Regions from separate parts of the Pseudonocardia sp. HH130629-09 genome, predicted to be linked through region 1. Evidence: riboswitches for the same ligand, from Rfam matches in the RefSeq annotation. Region 1 holds a riboswitch; each other region holds the start of a gene.

Region 1 (4,204 bases):
GCCGCGGCCTCGTCGTGCGCACCCGCACCGGCGACGACCGTCGCGAGGTCGCCCTCGCACTCAGCCCCGCCGGGCGGACGCTCGTCGACGAGGTCACCCGGCTGCGCCGCGCCGAGATGCACCGGCTGCTCGCGATGCTGCCCGCCGCCGAGCGCACCGCGGTCCGCGACGCACTGCGCCGCTTCGCCGACGCCGCGGGCGAGGTCGGCGAGACCGACTGGGCCGTCGCGCCGGTGCCCGCCGAGGGCGGTGCGCGGTGACCGCGGTCCGCGCGCTGCACAGCGCGCTCGTCGGCACCCGGCCGGGGCTCGTCGGTCGGGCGACCGTCATCGGGATCGGCGCCGGCATCGGGTCGGTGCTGTTCCACGAGCTGATCCTCGGCGTGACCTGGCTGGTCACCGGGCGGGAGGACTTCTCCGACGCCGGCCGGGTCGCCTCGCCGCACCTGCCCGGGCTGGGCGTGTGGTTCCTGCTGATCGCCCCGGTGCTCGGCGGCCTGGTGTACGGCCCACTGGTCCAGCGGTTCGCCCCGGAGGCGCGCGGGCACGGGGTGCCCGAGGTGATGTTCGCCGTCGCGCGCAGGGGCGGGCGGATCCCGGCCACCGTCGCCGCGGTGAAGGCGCTCGCGTCGGGTATCTGCATCGGCACGCCCCGATCTCCGGGGTGGTGTTCGGCCTGGAGCTGATCCTGCGGTCGTTCGGCGCAGTGGCGTTCGGCGTGCTGGTGATCAGCTCGGTGGTCGCGAACGTCGTCGCCGAGGTGATCGCCGGCGGCCGCGCGATCCTGACCCTGCCGCACTTCGACCTGGGCAGCCCCGCCCAGCTGCCGCTCTACGCGCTGCTCGGGCTGCTCGCCGGGCTGCTGGGCTGGGCCTTCGCCCGGATCCTCTACGTCGTCGAGGACGCCTGTGACGCCGTCTGGCGCGGCCCGGAGTGGCTGCGCCCGGCCGTCGGCGGGCTGCTGCTCGGCGCGCTGCTGCTGGCACTGCCCCAGATGTACGGCGTCGGCTACCCCGTACTGGAGGCCGCGATCGGTGGCCGGTACGTCGTCGGGTTCCTGCTCCTGCTTGTCGTCGGGAGGATCCTCGCGTCCAGCCTCACCATCGGCGTCGGTGGGTCCGGCGGTGTGTTCGCGCCGTCGCTGTTCGTCGGTGGCACCGCCGGGACCGCCTTCGGCTACGCCGCCGCGGCCCTGTTCCCGGCGCTGGACCTGCACCCCGGCGCGTTCGGTCTGGTCGGCATGGCGGCGGTGTTCGCGGGGGCAGCGCACGCCCCGATCACCGCGGTGCTCATCGTGTTCGAGCTGACCGGCGACTACGCCCTCATCCTGCCGCTGATGGCCGCCGTCGTCCTGGCCACCGGCCTGTCGAACCTGGTGTCGCGGGACAACACCTACACGCTCAAGCTGCTGCGACGCGGGATCGACCTCGCCGCCGACACCCCGACCGACGAGGCGCTTCGCCGGGTCGTCGTCGCCCACGTGATGCGTCCCGCCGACGGCACCCCGTCCGGCCCGGAGCTGCCCGCGCTGGACCCGGTCGCCCCGGTGCACGACGTCCTCGGGGTGCTCGCCGCGCACCGGGGAGCCGCGCTGCCCGTGCGGGAGCCGGACGGGCCGCTGCTCGGGACGCTCGCCGAACACGACCTGCTCGACCATCTGCGGGGGGGGGCGGGGCGGGGGACGGTTGACCACTGACCCGGTCGCGTGATGGGCTCCCCGACGACGACGGAACAGGAAGCCGGTGCGAATCCGGCGCGGTCCCGCCACTGTCACCGGGGAGTGCCCTCCCCACACCGGTGCCACCGCCCGCGAGGGTGGGAAGGCCGGGGAGGGCGTGGGGATCCGGGAGCCAGGACACTGCCCGTCGTCGCGGATTCCCACTGGTGAGGGCGCGGACCCTCGAGGAGGACATGCGATGAGCCACGACCTGGTGGTGCTCGGTACCGATCCGTCAGGCGACGGCGCACCCCGCTCGGGTGCCCACGTCGCGGACCTGCTGGCCGACGCCGAAACCGTCTTCGCCTTCCCCCAGGCCGAGTCGACGGCCCTGTTCTACGCCGAGGCGTGGCGGGTCGAGCCGGTCACCCCGTGTGACGCCGTCGCCCGGATCGGGGCCTGGGCCGCCGCCGGTCCCGCCGGCCGCGCGGTGCTGCTGGTCGGGGGCGAGCCCGCGGCCGATGCCGCGCTCGGTGCGGTCCTCGACGGGCTGGTACGCACCGTCCCGGCGCTGCGGGCCCGGGTCGCCGAGGGCAGCCGCGTCGCGCCGCCGCACCGCAGCCCGCTGATCGGCTGAGCCCGCCGGCGGGGCGGCGCGCTCAGGCCCGCCAGCTGCCCAGCGGGTCGGCCCGGGTGAGGTCGGGCTCGGCGGCGTCGAGCGTGCGGGTGCGGCCGGGCCCGGTGTAGGCGGTCTCGAAGCGCACGGTGACCCGCCCGTGCCCGGCGCCCTGGACCCAGCCGTGGCCGTGCTCGGGGTGGGCGACGTCGTCGCCGGCGCGCCAGGGCCGGTCCGGGTCGGGTTCGCGGTCGGGGCGGCCCTGGCCGGGCACGTCGCCGGCCCCCGTGGTCGCGTCGGCCCCCGCGGTACCGCCGGCCCCCGCAGGACTGTCGGCCCCCGCGGTCGCGCCCGTCCTCGTCGTCGCGTCGGTGTCCGGTGGTGCGTCGAGCACGGCCACCCCCGCCGCGCCGGCCGGGGCGTCGGCCGCGGGCGGGGGGTCCAGGGCCGAGGCCGTCGTCCAACCGTTCTCCGAGGGCACCGCGTCGAACAGGGCCAGCGGCGGCTCGTCGCCGAAGCCGGAGACCGACACGCCCAGCAGCCGCACCCCGCCCTCGCCGACCGCGCCCTCGGCCAGCCGTCGCGCCACCGCGACCAGGGTCGCCAGGTCCCGGGTGCCGAACGGGGTCGTCTCCGACCGGGTGTGGGTGGTGAAGTCCCCGGTCCGTGCCTTCACGGTGACGGTGCGGGCGGTCCGACCGTCGGTGACCAGCCGTCGGTGCACGGCGACGCAGATCGACTCCACCGCGGTGTGCACCGCGCTCATCGCGGTCAGGTCGGCGTCGAAGGTCGTCTCCGCGCTGATCTGCTTTGCGGCACCGCGCGGGGCGACCGGACGGTCGTCGATGCCGCGGGCGAGACGGTGCAGCTCGGACCCGATCGCGCTGCCCAGCACCCCGGCGACCTCGCGGGCGTCCATCGCGGCGAGCTGCCCGATCGTCTCGATCCCGATCTTCCGCAGCGCCTCGCCGGAGACCGGACCGATGCCCCACAGCGACCGCACCGGCAGCGGGTCGAGCACGGCCGCCTGCTCGGTGTGGGCGATCACCCGCAGCCCGTCCGGCTTGGCCAGCTCGGAGGCGATCTTCGCGATCTGCTTGCCCGACCCGGCGCCCACCGAGGCGGGCAGCCCGGTGCGGTCGTGCACCGCGCCGCGCAGCCGGGTGCCCCACTCCCGCACCTGGTCGGGAGAGGCGCCCACGAGGTCGGGCGGCTCCACGAACGCCTCGTCCACCGACACCGGCTCCAGCACGGGGGAGAACTCGCCGAGGACGGCCATGACCTCCTCGGACAGCGCTTTGTACAGGGAGAACCGGGGCGGCAGGACCGTCGCGTGCGGGCAGCGCCGCCGCGCCTGGCCCATCGGCATCGCCGAGCGGGCCCCGAACACCCGGGCCTGGTAGCTCGCCCCCGCGACGACGCCGCGCGGTCCCGCGCCGCCGACGAGGACCGGACGGTCGGCCAGGGTGGGCCGGGTGAGCTGCTCGACGGAGGCGAAGAACGCGTCCATGTCGAGGTGCAGCACCCAGCGGTCGGCCGCCGCGGTCACTCCATCATCACCCGTGCATCGTGCCCCGGCGCACCGACAGGATCGCGTCGCCGTCGGCGACGGTGACGGCCGGGGCCACCGGTCCCGCCCCGGCGACGGCGCCCGGGTGGTCGTCGAGGCCGGTGGGGACGTCGGTGACCCACCAGCTCCCGGCGGTGCCGGTCCAGTCCAGCACCCGGGCCGGGCTGTGCGGCGGGGACAGGGTGATCGCGTCCATCGGGCTCGACAGGCCCTCGCCGGTGGCCTTGAGCAGCGCCTCCTTCCGGGTCCAGGTGACCAGGAAGCCGGTCCCGTCGGGCGTCCCCGCGGCGAGCTCGGCGGGGGACAGGGCGTGCCGGACCAGGCCGTCGAGGCCGGACAGGGGGCGGTGCGCCTCGACGTCG
Region 2 (4,204 bases), 810 kb from region 1:
CGTCCGGTGCACCGCGATCTCGCCGCGCCCGGCGGCCGCCTCGTACTCGTTGTAGCGGGCCGCGAACGCGTTCCCGTAGAGGTCGTGCAGGTCCGGCACCTCGTCCGGGGAGAACAGCGTCCAGCTCTCGTCGGCCTCGACGCGGCGGAGGAACTCGTCCGGCACCCAGTTCGCGGTGTTCATGTCGTGGGTGCGGCGCCGGTCGTCGCCGGTGTTCTTGCGCAGGTCGAGGAACTCCTCGACGTCGACGTGCCACGTCTCCAGGTATGCGCAGGCCGCGCCCTTGCGCTTGCCGCCCTGGTTGACCGCGACGGCGGTGTCGCCGGCGATCTTGAGGAACGGGACGACGCCCTGGGAGACGCCGTTCGTGCCGCGGATGTGCGCGCCGAGCCCGCGGACCGGGGTCCAGTCGTTGCCCAGCCCGCCCGAGTACTTGGCCAGCAGCGCGTTGTTCCGGTAGCCCTGGAAGATCGAGTTCAGGTCGTCGTCGACGGTGGTGAGGAAACACGACGAGAGCTGCGGTCGCGTCGTCCCCGAGTTGAACAGCGTCGGCGTCGACGCCATGAAATCGAACGAGGACAGCAGCTCGTAGAACTCGACCGCCCGGGCCTCGCGGTCGATCTCGCGGGCCGCGAGGCCCATCGCGACGCGCAGGAAGAACGCCTGCGGTAGCTCGAAGCGGGTGCCGCGCTCGTGTAGGAAGTAGCGGTCGTAGAGCGTCTGCAGGCCGAGGAAGCCGATCTGCAGATCACGCTCCGGGCGCAGCGCCGCGCTGACCCGATCCAGGTCGAACGTGGCGAGCTCCGGGTCGACGAGACCGGTCGCGATCGCGTGCCTCAGGTAGTCCCGGAAGTAGGACGGGTACCGATCTGCCATCGTTGCCTGGTCCGGGGCCTGCCCGGTGCCGGCGAGGTGTGACACGGCCTCGGCGCGCAACCGGTCCATCAGCAGCCGGGAGGCGACCAGCGAGTAGTCGGGTTCGCGCTCGACGAGCGTGCGCGCCGCCATCACGAGTGCCTGGGCCACCTCGTCGGCGGTGATGCCGTCGTAGACCGTGCGGTCGAGCTCGTCGAGGACCGGGTCGGCGGAGACGTCGGCGATGCCGGTGACGGCCTCGTCGAGCACGGTCCGGACGCGACCGCGGTCCAGTTGGACGCGCGTGCCGTCCGGCTGGGTGACGTGCACGGTGGCGGCCGATGCGGCGGGGGCTTCCCCACCCTCGCCGCGGGCCCGGGCGTGCTCGTCGCGGTAGAGCACATAGGAGCGTGCGACCTTGTGGTGCTCGCCGCGCATCAGCGCCAGCTCGACCTGGTCCTGGATCTGCTCGACGTGCACGGCCGGCGTCGGGTGCCGTCCCAGTGCCGCGACGACCTGGTCGGTCAGCTCGCCGACCAGGTGGCGCAGCCGCGACGAGCTCATGGTGGCGTCCTCGGCCAGGAACGCCTTGGACATGGCCAGTGAGATCTTCGACGCGTCGAACTCCGTCTCGGAGCCGTCGCGGCGGATCACCCGCAGCGTCGCCCGGGATATCGATTCGGGTAAGGCTGGGGGAGCGGTGGTAGCGGTCACGGACCCTCTCCTCGCGAGTCACCGTCGCTCCACGACCGGTGGGGAGGATGGGCGGACACGCGGGCGCGACCGGCCCTGGTGCCCTCCCTCGGGGCCCCGGAGCGGCGCGCACCGACGGTGCGCGCACCGGTGGCAGGTCTTCGGACTCGCGGGCGCCGTACTCGTTCCTACTGGCCGTCGCTTCCCAGGAGCGTGTGCTCCCAGTGCCTGTGACGGCGGTCGTTCCCACTCACCGCTGCGGGGCAGTCCCGGACTCGCACCGGGTTCCCTCTTGCCTCACCGGCCCGTGCGGACCGGTGAACCACCAGCGCAGCGGACACTACATCTGGGGCAGGTGCGCATTCGATACCCCTACACCTCGGGCGTGTCACCTGCAGTGAGCACCAAGGACCTCAGCCGTAGAGAGCCTCGGCGTTGCCCCGCAGAACCGTACGCGCGAGCTCGCCGTCGCCGGTCGCCGCCGTCATCCGCGCGAGCTCGCCCGCCCGGTCGCCCCACGGCTCGTCACTGGCGAACAGCAGGCGGTCGGCGCCGATGCCACGCCGCTCGATCTCGGCGGCCATCCAGCGCGGTGCGAAGCCGATCGCCCAGCTCGTGTCCGTGTAGACCTTCTTCCCCGCCTCGATCCAGTCGAAGAACCGGCTGCCGATCAGCTTGATGTGCCCGCTCATCCCACCGCCGAGATGCACGAGGTGCAGGCGCACGTCGTCGGCGTACCAGTCCACGAGGTTGCCGATCTCGTCCACGTCGGACGCGCCGCCGGGCGAGGTGTGGACGTGCACCGTGAGGTCGAGCTCGCGGGCGGTCGCGAAGATCTGGTCCAGCTGCGGCCGGCAGGCCTCGTCGGACGCCCGGCCACCGAGCAGGAAGCTGATCTTGATTGCCTTCACGCCGGGTTCGCGGGCGAGCGCGAGCGCGGACGTCGTCATCTCGGCGTCCTGCGGCCGCGGTGAGGCCCAGATCCCGGCGCGGATCCGCTCGTCGGTGGCTGCGGCCTCCAGGCAGAGCTCGTTCAGGGCGAACGATGCCGACGCGTCCGGGACCCCGTAGTTCGGGATGGCGAGTGCGAGCTCGGTGCCCTCCGCGTCGAGGTCGTCCTGCAGCATCCGGACGGTTGCCCGAGCGGAGATGTCGGGGTTGACCGGCGGCCCGCCGTAGAACGGGTACGACGGGAGGACTCCGAGGTGGCGGTGGGCGTCATGGGGGCTCGCGCTCATATCTCATAGTGAGCCTTTTTCAACCTGCCGTTCCGGCAGCTCAGGGGCCTGGTTGTGTGGGTGCAGACGCCGAGCTGGCGAGCCGGTGACCTGTGCAGCTGTGGTCAGACCCGAATCCGCGAGTAGGCTATGAGCTGATCTTGGTCGGCCAAAGTTGATGTTGCTTGGGTCGGGAGTTGGGTGGTGGGCAAGCGGGCGGCCCGAGTGTCGCCTCGGGTGGCGGGTTCCTGTGCTGGTCGGGGCCGGTGCGGCCGGGTCAGGACGGAGCGGGCAGGGCGCGGACGCGGGCGAGGACCTCGGCGAGTAGGTGCTCGCCGGGTGGTAGGCGCAGGGTGAGGCCGCGGGCGTGGCGCACGAGGCGGGCGGGGATGGTGATCAGCCGCCGGCGCAGGGTGGCGATCATGGCCTGGCCGCCGCGGACGCCGTGCCCGACCAGGCGCCCGTCGCGGGTGCGGGCGGTGAGGTGGTGCAGCCACCCGCTGGTGGTGGCGGCCAGGAGTGCGCCCCACATCCAGGCTCGGTTCACCGCGAGGTGTCCGGAGGGGAGGTGGCGCAGCGCGGCGCCGTGCTTGGTGTCGCGGAACAGGTTCTCCACCTTCGTGCGGTGGCGGTACCAGTACTCGGCCTGCGCGGCTGCGGCAGGTGTGGAGACGTCGAGGTTGGTCACGATGAACGAGTAGGCGAACACCCCGTCGACCTTGGCCACCGTAGCGAGGTCGTCGAGCGGGAGCGCCCGCTGGGCGGGGTGCAGGGTGCGTCGGCGCCGCGCTCGCGGGTCACCGGAGACCTGGCCGTGGTCCAGGTCGAGCCGGACCCGACGGATCAGCAGCTGGGTCGCTGCGGGCCACCAGTTCGGGCAATAGTCGGCCACCGCGACCTGCGCGCCGGTCATGTCGATCGCGTCGGTCCACCCGTCGGCCGCGACGCCGTCGAGGATGCGCCACAGCGGCGCGATGCGTCGGGCGCCGATGGCGAACTCCACGCCGACGAACAGGGCTGCGCGGGCGAGCTGCCCGGCGAAGTAGCCCGCGTCCGCACGCACGCGGACTCGCCCCGCCCGCGCCTGCGCGGGGAGCGCGGCCAGCGCCCGGTAGAACAGCTCGGCGCTGGTGGCGCGGGGGTCATCCCGGCCCGAACCGAGGTCAGCGGCCAGCACCACCGCGGTGTCGGCCCAGGTCGCGACGTGCGGGCGGGCGACCCGCTGGCCTTGGTGGTTGAACGCCACGCCCTGCTTGAGCCGGCCGTAAACCTCGACATCGGTGGTGTCCAGATCGATCGTCACGTCCGCCGTCAGCTGCTCGGCCCGGTCCGGGTCGACCTGGGCGAGCAGGTCCAGCGCGGTGGTGTGCACGTCACCGAGCCCGGTCTCCACCGCCGCCCACTGCCCCTCGATGAACTTGCGCGCGAGCCCGGCGGCG
Region 3 (4,204 bases), 820 kb from region 1:
CAGCCGGGCTGGCTCGTGAGCAGCTCCGGCCGGCGTTCGGGCAGCCGTTCCGCGGCGAGGTACTCGCGCTCGATCAGTTCCTCGAATGCGAACTGGCGGGTCCCGGTCGCCGGTGTGCGCGGAGGGCGCGGAGGCCCCCACGGCGGCGTGTACATCGCGCGGGCCAGCCACTGACACGTCGCGGCCACTCCGCCCGCGTACCAGTCCGGGCCCTTGACCTCCGAGCCTGCGGCGTTGAGCCGCGCCGCCGTTGCCCAGACCGATGCGAAGTCCGCGCGCGGCACCCGCAGATTCCCTCGGGGAATCTGCTCGACCTGCTCAACGGTCGCCGCCGTCATGGCAGAAGAGTGACACGCCGGACCGACAGATCACCACTGAACGATCCGGGTCGAGTTCCCTTCCTGTCGATGGACGCCTATCTCATCGGCGGCAACGTGCGAGGAGCGAGCGCCGCTGCTGGAACCGCGACACCCTCCTGTCGAACGACCTGTGCACCGTCGATCGACGGGATGACGAAGTCGCACAACCCGAGCCAGCGGCCGTCGATGGAACGGACCCAGCCGCGCAGCGTGCCGGGAACGCGTCCGGTCAGATGCAGACTGTGATGCATCCGTTCACGGATCGACCCGGCCGGAACCGCCGCGACCTCGTCGCGAGCCGGGCCGTAGAGCATGTCGAAGTCGACCCAGATCGGCTTTTCCAGCGGAGGGGGCGGCGGCCGGAACTGGCCCATCTCGCTCATCAAAGGCTCCCCATGACATGCGCGTGCGGATGCGAGCCCGGGGGAGCGGGATCAGCGATCGACCGTAGGCGCTCACGGCCGCGCGGCCAAGTGATCGGGAGGAACGCCTGCGGCGTGGCCTGACGGCCCGGTGGCTTGCCACGGCCGGTCTCCCGATCAAGGGCGCTTCGCGTCGCTACGCGACAGGCCTTCGGCCTGCCCGTGGACCGCGAGCCTCGCCGGCCGTGCCGGGTCGCCCTGACGGGCAGCGGGGTACAGCGCCCCGCCACCCGCAAGGGGTTCCCGGGCCGACAGGCCCGACGATCATCGGGAGGCCACCATGACCGGCCGACAGAACACCGCCCAGCAGGCTCGGATCGCGGTCGAGCAGGACCTCGAGGAGCGCCGCGGCGGTGCCGCGCAGGTGATGGGGTTCTCGGTGCGGGTCGCCGGTCGGGTGCCGGTCCGGCTGGACCTGCGCAACTCCGGCACCACGGAACGCCAGCTGGGTCTCTCGCTCGGGATGGTGCTGGTGTATCTGCGCACCCACTACACCGCGCGGCTGGTCGAGCAGGCGTGGACCGAGGCGGCGCCGCTGGCGCGGTCGCTGACCCCGTTCCTGGCCGGGCGCCGTCGTGGGGTGATGGCGACCGGACCGTGGTCGGTCGCGGCGATGGTGCAGCTCGGCGGCGCGCCGAAAGTGATCGCGTCGCTGAACGAGACCCGTCCGGGTGCGGAGTTGCCGACGATGCTTCGGATGCAGCTCGGCCCGATTACTTGGGACCTGTGCGACGCGACGGCGTACACGGCGATGCTCAACGGGTGGCGGTCGGCGGCGAATCTGTTGGCTGTGGACAGTCCGGACCTGGAGTGACCGTTTGTGGATGGATCGGCCCGGCCGCTGGGGCGGCCGGGCCGATCCGCGCGATGCTCGGGGTATGGAGTGGCGGGTGGGCGTGTTGCGGCCGGGTGTGGAGAACGTGGACTGGACGGCCGGCGGTGACGCGCCGTCGGGGACGACGGCGCGTACGCAGGCGATTGATGCGTTGACGGCGCTGGTCGAGCTTGAGGGGATCCGGCAGGAGTACCGGATGCACGTCGGCGACGTCCCGGTGATGGTCTGGCCGGGAATGCATCCGGACGGCCGGCTCGATGTATCCGGGCTCGACGCTGCGGTCCCGGACGACCGTGACGCCCCGGCAGGTTGGTGACCGTTGCTCGGGATCAAGGCGAAATGGCCACATTGCGATAGAAGGCTGTACGCACGATTTGAGGTGGCAACCTGCACATCCCGGAGGTGACCGGCGCCTGACGCCGACCTGCACCTTCGCCGAGCCTCGAACGGTCGGAGCGGGCCACGTTCACGACGACCTTCAGCTTGGCCGTCCGGTCGATCGCCTGAACGACTGTTCATGCTCGCAGTCCGATGCTGCAGTCTGGGCTGGTTCGATCTAGGCTCGATGATGCCGACGGTCCGCCCGCGGCCCGGTGACGGGGAGCGGGCGGGGCAAGAGGGAACCCGGTGCGAGTCCGGGACTGCCCCGCAGCGGTGAGTGGGAACGACCGCCGTCACGAGAGCACTGGGAGCACCCGCTCCTGGGAAGCGACGGCCAGTAGGTACGAGATCGGCGTCCACGAGTCCGAAGACCTGCCGACGGTGCGTGCGCCGTCCGGTGTGCGCGGATCCGTGGCCCCGAGGGAGGGTCGAGCGGACGCACGGGCACCCGTCTGCTCGGACGCCGTCGCACCTCCTCGCGCACCCTGCGGATCCTCCACCGCTCGCGAGGAGAAGAGCTGTGACGAGTTCGACCACCACTGTGCTGGGCTATCCGCGGATCGGTCCGCGCCGGGAGCTCAAGCGTGCGACCGAGGCGTTCTGGGCCGGTCGCAGCGACGAGGCGGCGCTGCGGGACACGGCCGCCCGGATTCGCCGGGACACCTGGGGGGAGTTGGACGGTGCCGGTCTCGGCTCGGTACCGGGCAACACGTTCTCCTACTACGACCACGTCCTGGACACCGCGCTGGCCGTGGACGCCGTGCCGGAGCGGTTCGCCGGCATCGAGGACCCGATCCGGCGGATGTTCGCGATGGCCCGCGGCGTCGAGGGTGCCCCGGCGTGCGAGATGACGAAGTGGTTCGACACGAACTACCACTACCTCGTCCCCGAGCTCGGCCCGGACACCGCGCTGGCCCCCCGCAGCACAAAGGTCATCGAAGACTTCCGCGAGGCGCAGCGCCAGGGCGTGACGACCCGCCCTGTGCTGGTCGGTCCGGTGACGCTGCTGCTGCTGTCCAAGGCGGCGGACGGCGCGCCGGAGGGGTTCACTCCGCTGGACCTGCTGGGTCCGCTCGTCGAGGTCTACGCGGACCTGCTGCTCGAGCTCGCCGAGGCCGGCGCCGGATGGGTCCAGCTCGACGAGCCGGCGTTCGCCGCCGACCGCTCGAATGCCGAGGTCGACGCACTGCGGACCGCCTACGACCGCCTGGCCGCCCTGAAGCGCCGTCCGCGGATCCTCGTCGCGAGCTACTTCGGACGGCTCGGTGGCGCGCTGCCGGTGCTCGCGCGCACGGGGGTCGACGGCATCGCGCTGGACCTGGTTGCCGGCGCCGCGGATCTCGACGGCATCGAGAAGGTCGAGGGCCTGGACCGCAAGCTCGTCCTCGCCGGCGTCGTGGACGGACGCAACGTCTGGCGCACGGACCTCGACGCCGCGCTGGCGAAAGCACAGCGCCTGACCGGCGTCGCGGGCCGGGTGGGGGTCTCGACGTCCTGCTCGCTGCTGCACGTGCCCTACGACCTGGCCGTCGAGACGGCGCTGCCCTCCGAGGTGACCGACCGGCTGGCGTTCGCGCGCCAGAAGGTCGACGAGGTCGTGCTGATCGGTCGGGCGCTGGCGGACGGCCGCGAGTCGGTCGCCGCGGAGTTCGACGCCGCGGCCGCACTCCGGGAACGGGTGCGGGAGACCTCCGGCCGTGACGACGCGGTGCGCGCGCGGCTGGGCGAGCTCGGGTCCGACCACTACCGGCGCGGAGCCGCCGACGTGCGCGCGAAGGAACAGCGCGACGCTCTCGGCCTGCCGGAGGTCCCGACCACGACGATCGGCTCGTTCCCGCAGACCGCGGAGATCCGGAAGGACCGCGCGGCTCACCGCTCGGGGGAGATCGACGACGCCGAGTACGAGGCGCGTATGCGCGCCGAGATCACGCGTGTGATCGAGCTCCAGGAGAGCATCGGCCTGGACGTGCTCGTGCACGGCGAGCCGGAGCGCAACGACATGGTGCAGTACTTCGCGGAGAACCTGGACGGCTTCGCGACGACGGAGCTGGGCTGGGTGCAGTCCTACGGCTCGCGTTGCGTGCGCCCGCCGATCCTGTACGCCGACGTCTCGCGGCCGCGTCCGATCACGGTCGAGTGGGCGCGGTACGCGCAGTCGCTGTCGTCGAAGCCGGTCAAGGGCATGCTGACCGGGCCGGTGACGATCC
Region 4 (4,204 bases), 1.7 Mb from region 1:
CGTCCGGTGCAGTACGTCCACCAGGACTGCCGGTCGGCGTTCCTCGACCACCGCCCGGTGCTGGACCAGGTCGCGCGGCCGGGGGTGCTGCTGCACGGCCGGTCCCGCGCCGGCGCGCACGCCGACGCCGCCGCCCTGCTGGCACGGCTCGGGGTGGCCCGGGACGTCGCGGCGCGGCGGCCGGGCGGGCTGTCGGGCGGGCAGCTGCAGCGGGCGTCGGTGGCGCGGGCGCTGCTGGCGCGGCCCGCCGTGCTGGTCGCCGACGAGGCGACCTCGGCGCTCGACGCCGAGCACCGCGCGCTGGTGCTGGCCGAGCTGCGCCGGGCGTGCGGCGACGGGCTCGCCGTCGTGCTCGTGAGCCACGATCCGGTGGCGGTGTCCGCGGCGGACCGGGTGGTGACCGTCGCCGACGGCCGGGTCCTCCCGACACCCGATCCGGTCGCGACGGGGTGAGCGACGCGGGGAGGCGGTACGACCGAACGCCGGGTACCTCGTCGTCGCCGCGGACATCCCCGACACCTGAACAGTCCGTCAGTCGTGACGTAGGGTCGGGCCATGTCCGCGCTCCCCGCCGTCACCGTCTGCCGGGGCTGCTGCTGCGGCTCCGGCCGCAAGCACCCGGACCTCGAACGCGCCCACCACGACGCACTGCTCGACCGGCTCGCCGGCGGCGCGGCGGGGCACGCCCGGTTCCGGACGAGCGAGTGCCTGGGCCCGTGCGCGGACTCCGACGTCGTGGTGGTGGCGCCGGCACCGGGCGCCCGCCGCGCCGGGGCGCGGCCGGTATGGCTGCGCGCCGTGCTCGACGCGACGGCCACCGACGCCGTCGCCGCATGGGTCCGCGCGGGCGGGCCGGGTGCTGCACCGCGGCCACCGGCCCTCGACCCGCACGTGTTCGTCCCCGGGCTGCGCGCCTCCGAGGAGGGCCGCGCGGCCGGTTGAGCGTCAGCGGATCGCGACCAGCGTCCGCCGGTCGAACACCTGGGTCAGGGTCGCCACCTCGACGAACCCGGCGCCCCGCAGCGCGTCCTCCCAGGCCCGCAGCGACGAGCCACCGGTGGGCCGGTCCGCGAAGCGCCGCGCGCGCTCGGCGAACAGCCCGTCCAGCCCGGGCTCGTCCGCCAGGGCGTCCCACCAGGTGCGGAAGTCCTCGCCGGTCACCAGGCCGCGGTCGGTCCGTTCGTGCCGCAGCTCCAGGGTGAGCGCGGCGAGCCGGGGTGCGGCCGGATCGGCGAGCAGGGTGTCGACGTCGACGAACACCCCGCCGGGGCGCAGCACCGAGGCGAGCCGGGCCGCGAGGTCGGGCAGCGCGGTCTCCGGCAGCCAGTGCAGCGCCGTCGCCGACACGGCCGCGTCGAACGGCCCGCCGACGGCCGCGACCCACCCCGGACCCGACAGGTCGGCGTCGACCCAGTGGACGCGCTCACCGGTGGTCCGCCGGGCCAGCTCCAGCATGACCGGGTCGACGTCGACGCCGACCACCTCGGCCCCGCTCCAGCGCGCCGCCGCGCGGGCCGCGAACGACCCGGGCCCGCAGGCCAGGTCGAGCACCCGTCCGGGCGTGCCGGCGAGCCGGGCCACGACGTCGAGCGCCAGCGCGAACAGCTCCTCGCGGTCGGGGACGTAGCGCTCCTGCTGGGCGTCCCACCGGCGCAGCCAGTGCGCGGCGTCGAGGTCGGCTCCGAAGGTCATCGCACTCTCCTGCACATCTATGGCAACAGTATGGCCGACGGTATCGGGGTGGCCCGGTGGGCGGAAGGGACCGCCGGGCCGGTGACCCGGCGATGTTCACCGTGCGTGACCCGGCGAGCGCCGAATCCGGAACCGATAGGGGGCTCGCGTGCACTGAAGCACCAGATGTAGTGTCCGGAGCGCTGGTGGTTCACCGGCCCGCACGGGCCGGTGAGGCAAGAGGGAACCCGGTGGGAATCCGGGACTGCCCCGCAGCGGTGAACGGGAACGACCGCCGTCAACAGCACTGGGAGTGATCCCGGGAAGCGACAGCCAGTAGGTGTGAGCAGTGCGCCCGTGAGTCCGAAGACCTGCCACCGGTGCGCGTACCGACCGGTGCGCGCTGCTCCGGGGCCTCGTGGGACGGCGCCAGGGTGCGGTGGGCCGCCGACGACACGCCGACCCGCCGCCTCCTCGCACCGCGCCCGCCCCGGAGGCGACGGCGACTCGCGAGGAGAGAGCCCGTGACGGCTTCCACCGCTGCACCGGCAACAGCACCCCCGACCCTGCGCGTCATCCGGCGCGACGGCTCCGAGACCGGGTTCGACGCCACGAAGATCTCGGTGGCGACGACCAAGGCGTTCCTGGCGGTCGAGGGGGACTCGGGCGCGACGTCATCGCGGCTGCACCACCTCGTGGCCGGGCTGACCGACCAGGTCGTCGCGGCGCTGACCCGGCACCCGGCGCACGCCGTGCACGTCGAGCAGATCCAGGACCAGGTCGAGCTCGCCCTGATGCGCGGCGGCCACCACAAGGTCGCCCGTTCCTACGTGCTCTACCGCGAGCAGCAGGCACGGGCCCGGGAACGCGACGGCGGGGACCGCGCGTCGGACGCACCGGTCGTGCACGTCACCGGGCCCGACGGCAGCCGGACCCCGCTGGACCGTGACCGGGTCGCCGCGGTGCTCGGCGAGGCGTGCGACGGCATCGCCGACGTCGCGCCGGAGCCGGTGCTCGCCGAGCTGGACCGCACCGTCTACGACGGCATCACCGCCGACGAGCTGGCCCAGGCCCTGGTCCTGGCCGCCCGCACCCTGGTGGAGCGCGAGCCCGCGTACTCCCTGGTGGCGTCCCGGCTGCTGCTGGACCGGCTCCGCGCCGAAGCCGTCTCGCGCCTGGCGGGCACCCGGGAGACCCCGGACCACGCGACGATGACCGAGCGGTACGCGCCCTACACGAAGGACTACCTGCGCCACGCCATCGCGATCGGCCTGGTCGACCCCGAGCTCGCGACCTTCGACCTGGACCGGGTCACCGCCGCCATCCGCCCGGACCGTGACCTGCAGATCGGCTTCCTCGGCATGCAGACCCTCTACGACCGCTACTTCCTGCACGAGCGCGGCGTGCGCTTCGAGCTGCCGCAGGCGTTCTTCCTGCGGGTCGCGATGGGACTGGCGGTGCGCGAGATCGACCGCGAGGCCCGGGCGATCGAGTTCTACGAGGTCCTGTCGAGCTTCGACTTCATGGCCTCGACCCCGACGCTGTTCAACTCCGGCACCACCCGGCCGCAGCTGTCGTCGTGCTTCCTCACCACCGTCGACGACGACCTGGAGTCGATCTTCGGCGGCTACCGGAACAACGCGCTGCTGGCCAAGTACTCCGGCGGGCTCGGCAACGACTGGACCCCGGTCCGCGGCCTCGGCGCGCACATCCGCGGCACCAACGGCGTCTCCCAGGGGGTGGTGCCGTTCCTCAAGATCGCCGGGGACACGGCCGTCGCGGTGAACCAGGGCGGCAAGCGCAAGGGCGCGGCGTGTGCCTATCTGGAGACCTGGCACGTCGACATCGAGGAGTTCCTCGACCTGCGCAAGAACACCGGCGACGACCGTCGCCGGACCCACGACATGAACACCGCGAACTGGGTGCCCGACGAGTTCCTGCGCCGCGTGCAGGCCGACGCCGAGTGGACCCTGTTCTCCCCGGACGAGGTGCCCGACCTGCACGACCTCTACGGCACCGCGTTCGCGCAGCGGTACCGCGAGTACGAGGCGGCCGCGGCACGCGGCGAGATCCGGGTGCACCGCACGGTGCGCGCGGTCGAGCTGTGGCGGCGGATGCTGACCATGCTGTTCGAGACCGGGCACCCGTGGATCACGTTCAAGGACCCGTGCAACCTGCGCAGCCCGCAGCAGCACGCGGGGGTGGTGCACTCGTCGAACCTGTGCACCGAGATCACCCTCAACACCCGCGCCGGCGACGAGGGCGAGGTCGCTGTCTGCAACCTCGGCTCGGTGAACCTCGCCGCGCACGTCACGCGCGACGGGCTCGACGCGGACAAGCTCCGCCGCACGGTGACGACCGCGGTGCGGATGCTCGACAACGTCGTGGACATCAACTTCTACACGATCCCCGAGGCCCGCCGGTCCAACCTGCGCCACCGCCCGGTCGGCCTGGGCATGATGGGCTTCTCCGACGCGCTGTTCGTCCAGCGCATCGCCCCCGCGAGCGGCGCGGCCGTCGAGTTCGCCGACAC

The links. Region 1 has a riboswitch for cobalamin ahead of XF36_RS07925 (hypothetical protein). Riboswitches for the same ligand answer to the same signal wherever they lie in the genome.
Region 2: linked by a shared signal. The riboswitch ahead of XF36_RS04425 (ribonucleoside-diphosphate reductase subunit alpha) and the one ahead of XF36_RS07925 (hypothetical protein) in region 1 are both predicted to bind cobalamin.
Region 3: linked by a shared signal. The riboswitch ahead of metE (5-methyltetrahydropteroyltriglutamate--homocysteine S-methyltransferase) and the one ahead of XF36_RS07925 (hypothetical protein) in region 1 are both predicted to bind cobalamin.
Region 4: linked by a shared signal. The riboswitch ahead of XF36_RS00015 (ribonucleoside-diphosphate reductase subunit alpha) and the one ahead of XF36_RS07925 (hypothetical protein) in region 1 are both predicted to bind cobalamin.

Annotation. Positions count from the first base shown of each region.
Region 1 covers NZ_CP011868.1:1,746,559-1,750,762, forward strand. The annotation lists gene XF36_RS07910 (MarR family winged helix-turn-helix transcriptional regulator) at 1-260, shown strand, start outside; gene XF36_RS35140 (chloride channel protein) at 257-685, shown strand; gene XF36_RS07920 (chloride channel protein) at 664-1,695, shown strand; cobalamin riboswitch at 1,693-1,880, shown strand; gene XF36_RS07925 (hypothetical protein) at 1,916-2,293, shown strand; gene XF36_RS07930 (DNA polymerase IV) at 2,316-3,782, opposite strand; gene XF36_RS07935 (4'-phosphopantetheinyl transferase family protein) at 3,829-4,204, opposite strand, start outside.
Region 2 covers NZ_CP011868.1:932,727-936,930, forward strand. The annotation lists gene XF36_RS04425 (ribonucleoside-diphosphate reductase subunit alpha) at 1-1,569, opposite strand, end outside; cobalamin riboswitch at 1,684-1,890, opposite strand; gene XF36_RS04430 (amidohydrolase family protein) at 1,962-2,786, opposite strand; gene XF36_RS04435 (IS1380 family transposase) at 3,043-4,204, opposite strand, start outside.
Region 3 covers NZ_CP011868.1:922,255-926,458, forward strand. The annotation lists gene XF36_RS31275 (hypothetical protein) at 1-338, opposite strand, end outside; gene XF36_RS04380 (hypothetical protein) at 416-742, opposite strand; gene XF36_RS04385 (hypothetical protein) at 1,062-1,595, shown strand; gene XF36_RS04390 (hypothetical protein) at 1,660-1,932, shown strand; cobalamin riboswitch at 2,175-2,391, shown strand; gene metE (5-methyltetrahydropteroyltriglutamate--homocysteine S-methyltransferase) at 2,518-4,204, shown strand, end outside.
Region 4 covers NZ_CP011868.1:3,140-7,343, reverse strand. The annotation lists gene XF36_RS00030 (ABC transporter ATP-binding protein) at 1-453, shown strand, start outside; gene XF36_RS00025 (hypothetical protein) at 556-942, shown strand; gene XF36_RS00020 (class I SAM-dependent methyltransferase) at 946-1,692, opposite strand; cobalamin riboswitch at 1,862-2,064, shown strand; partial or broken gene XF36_RS00015 (ribonucleoside-diphosphate reductase subunit alpha) at 2,196-4,204, shown strand, end outside.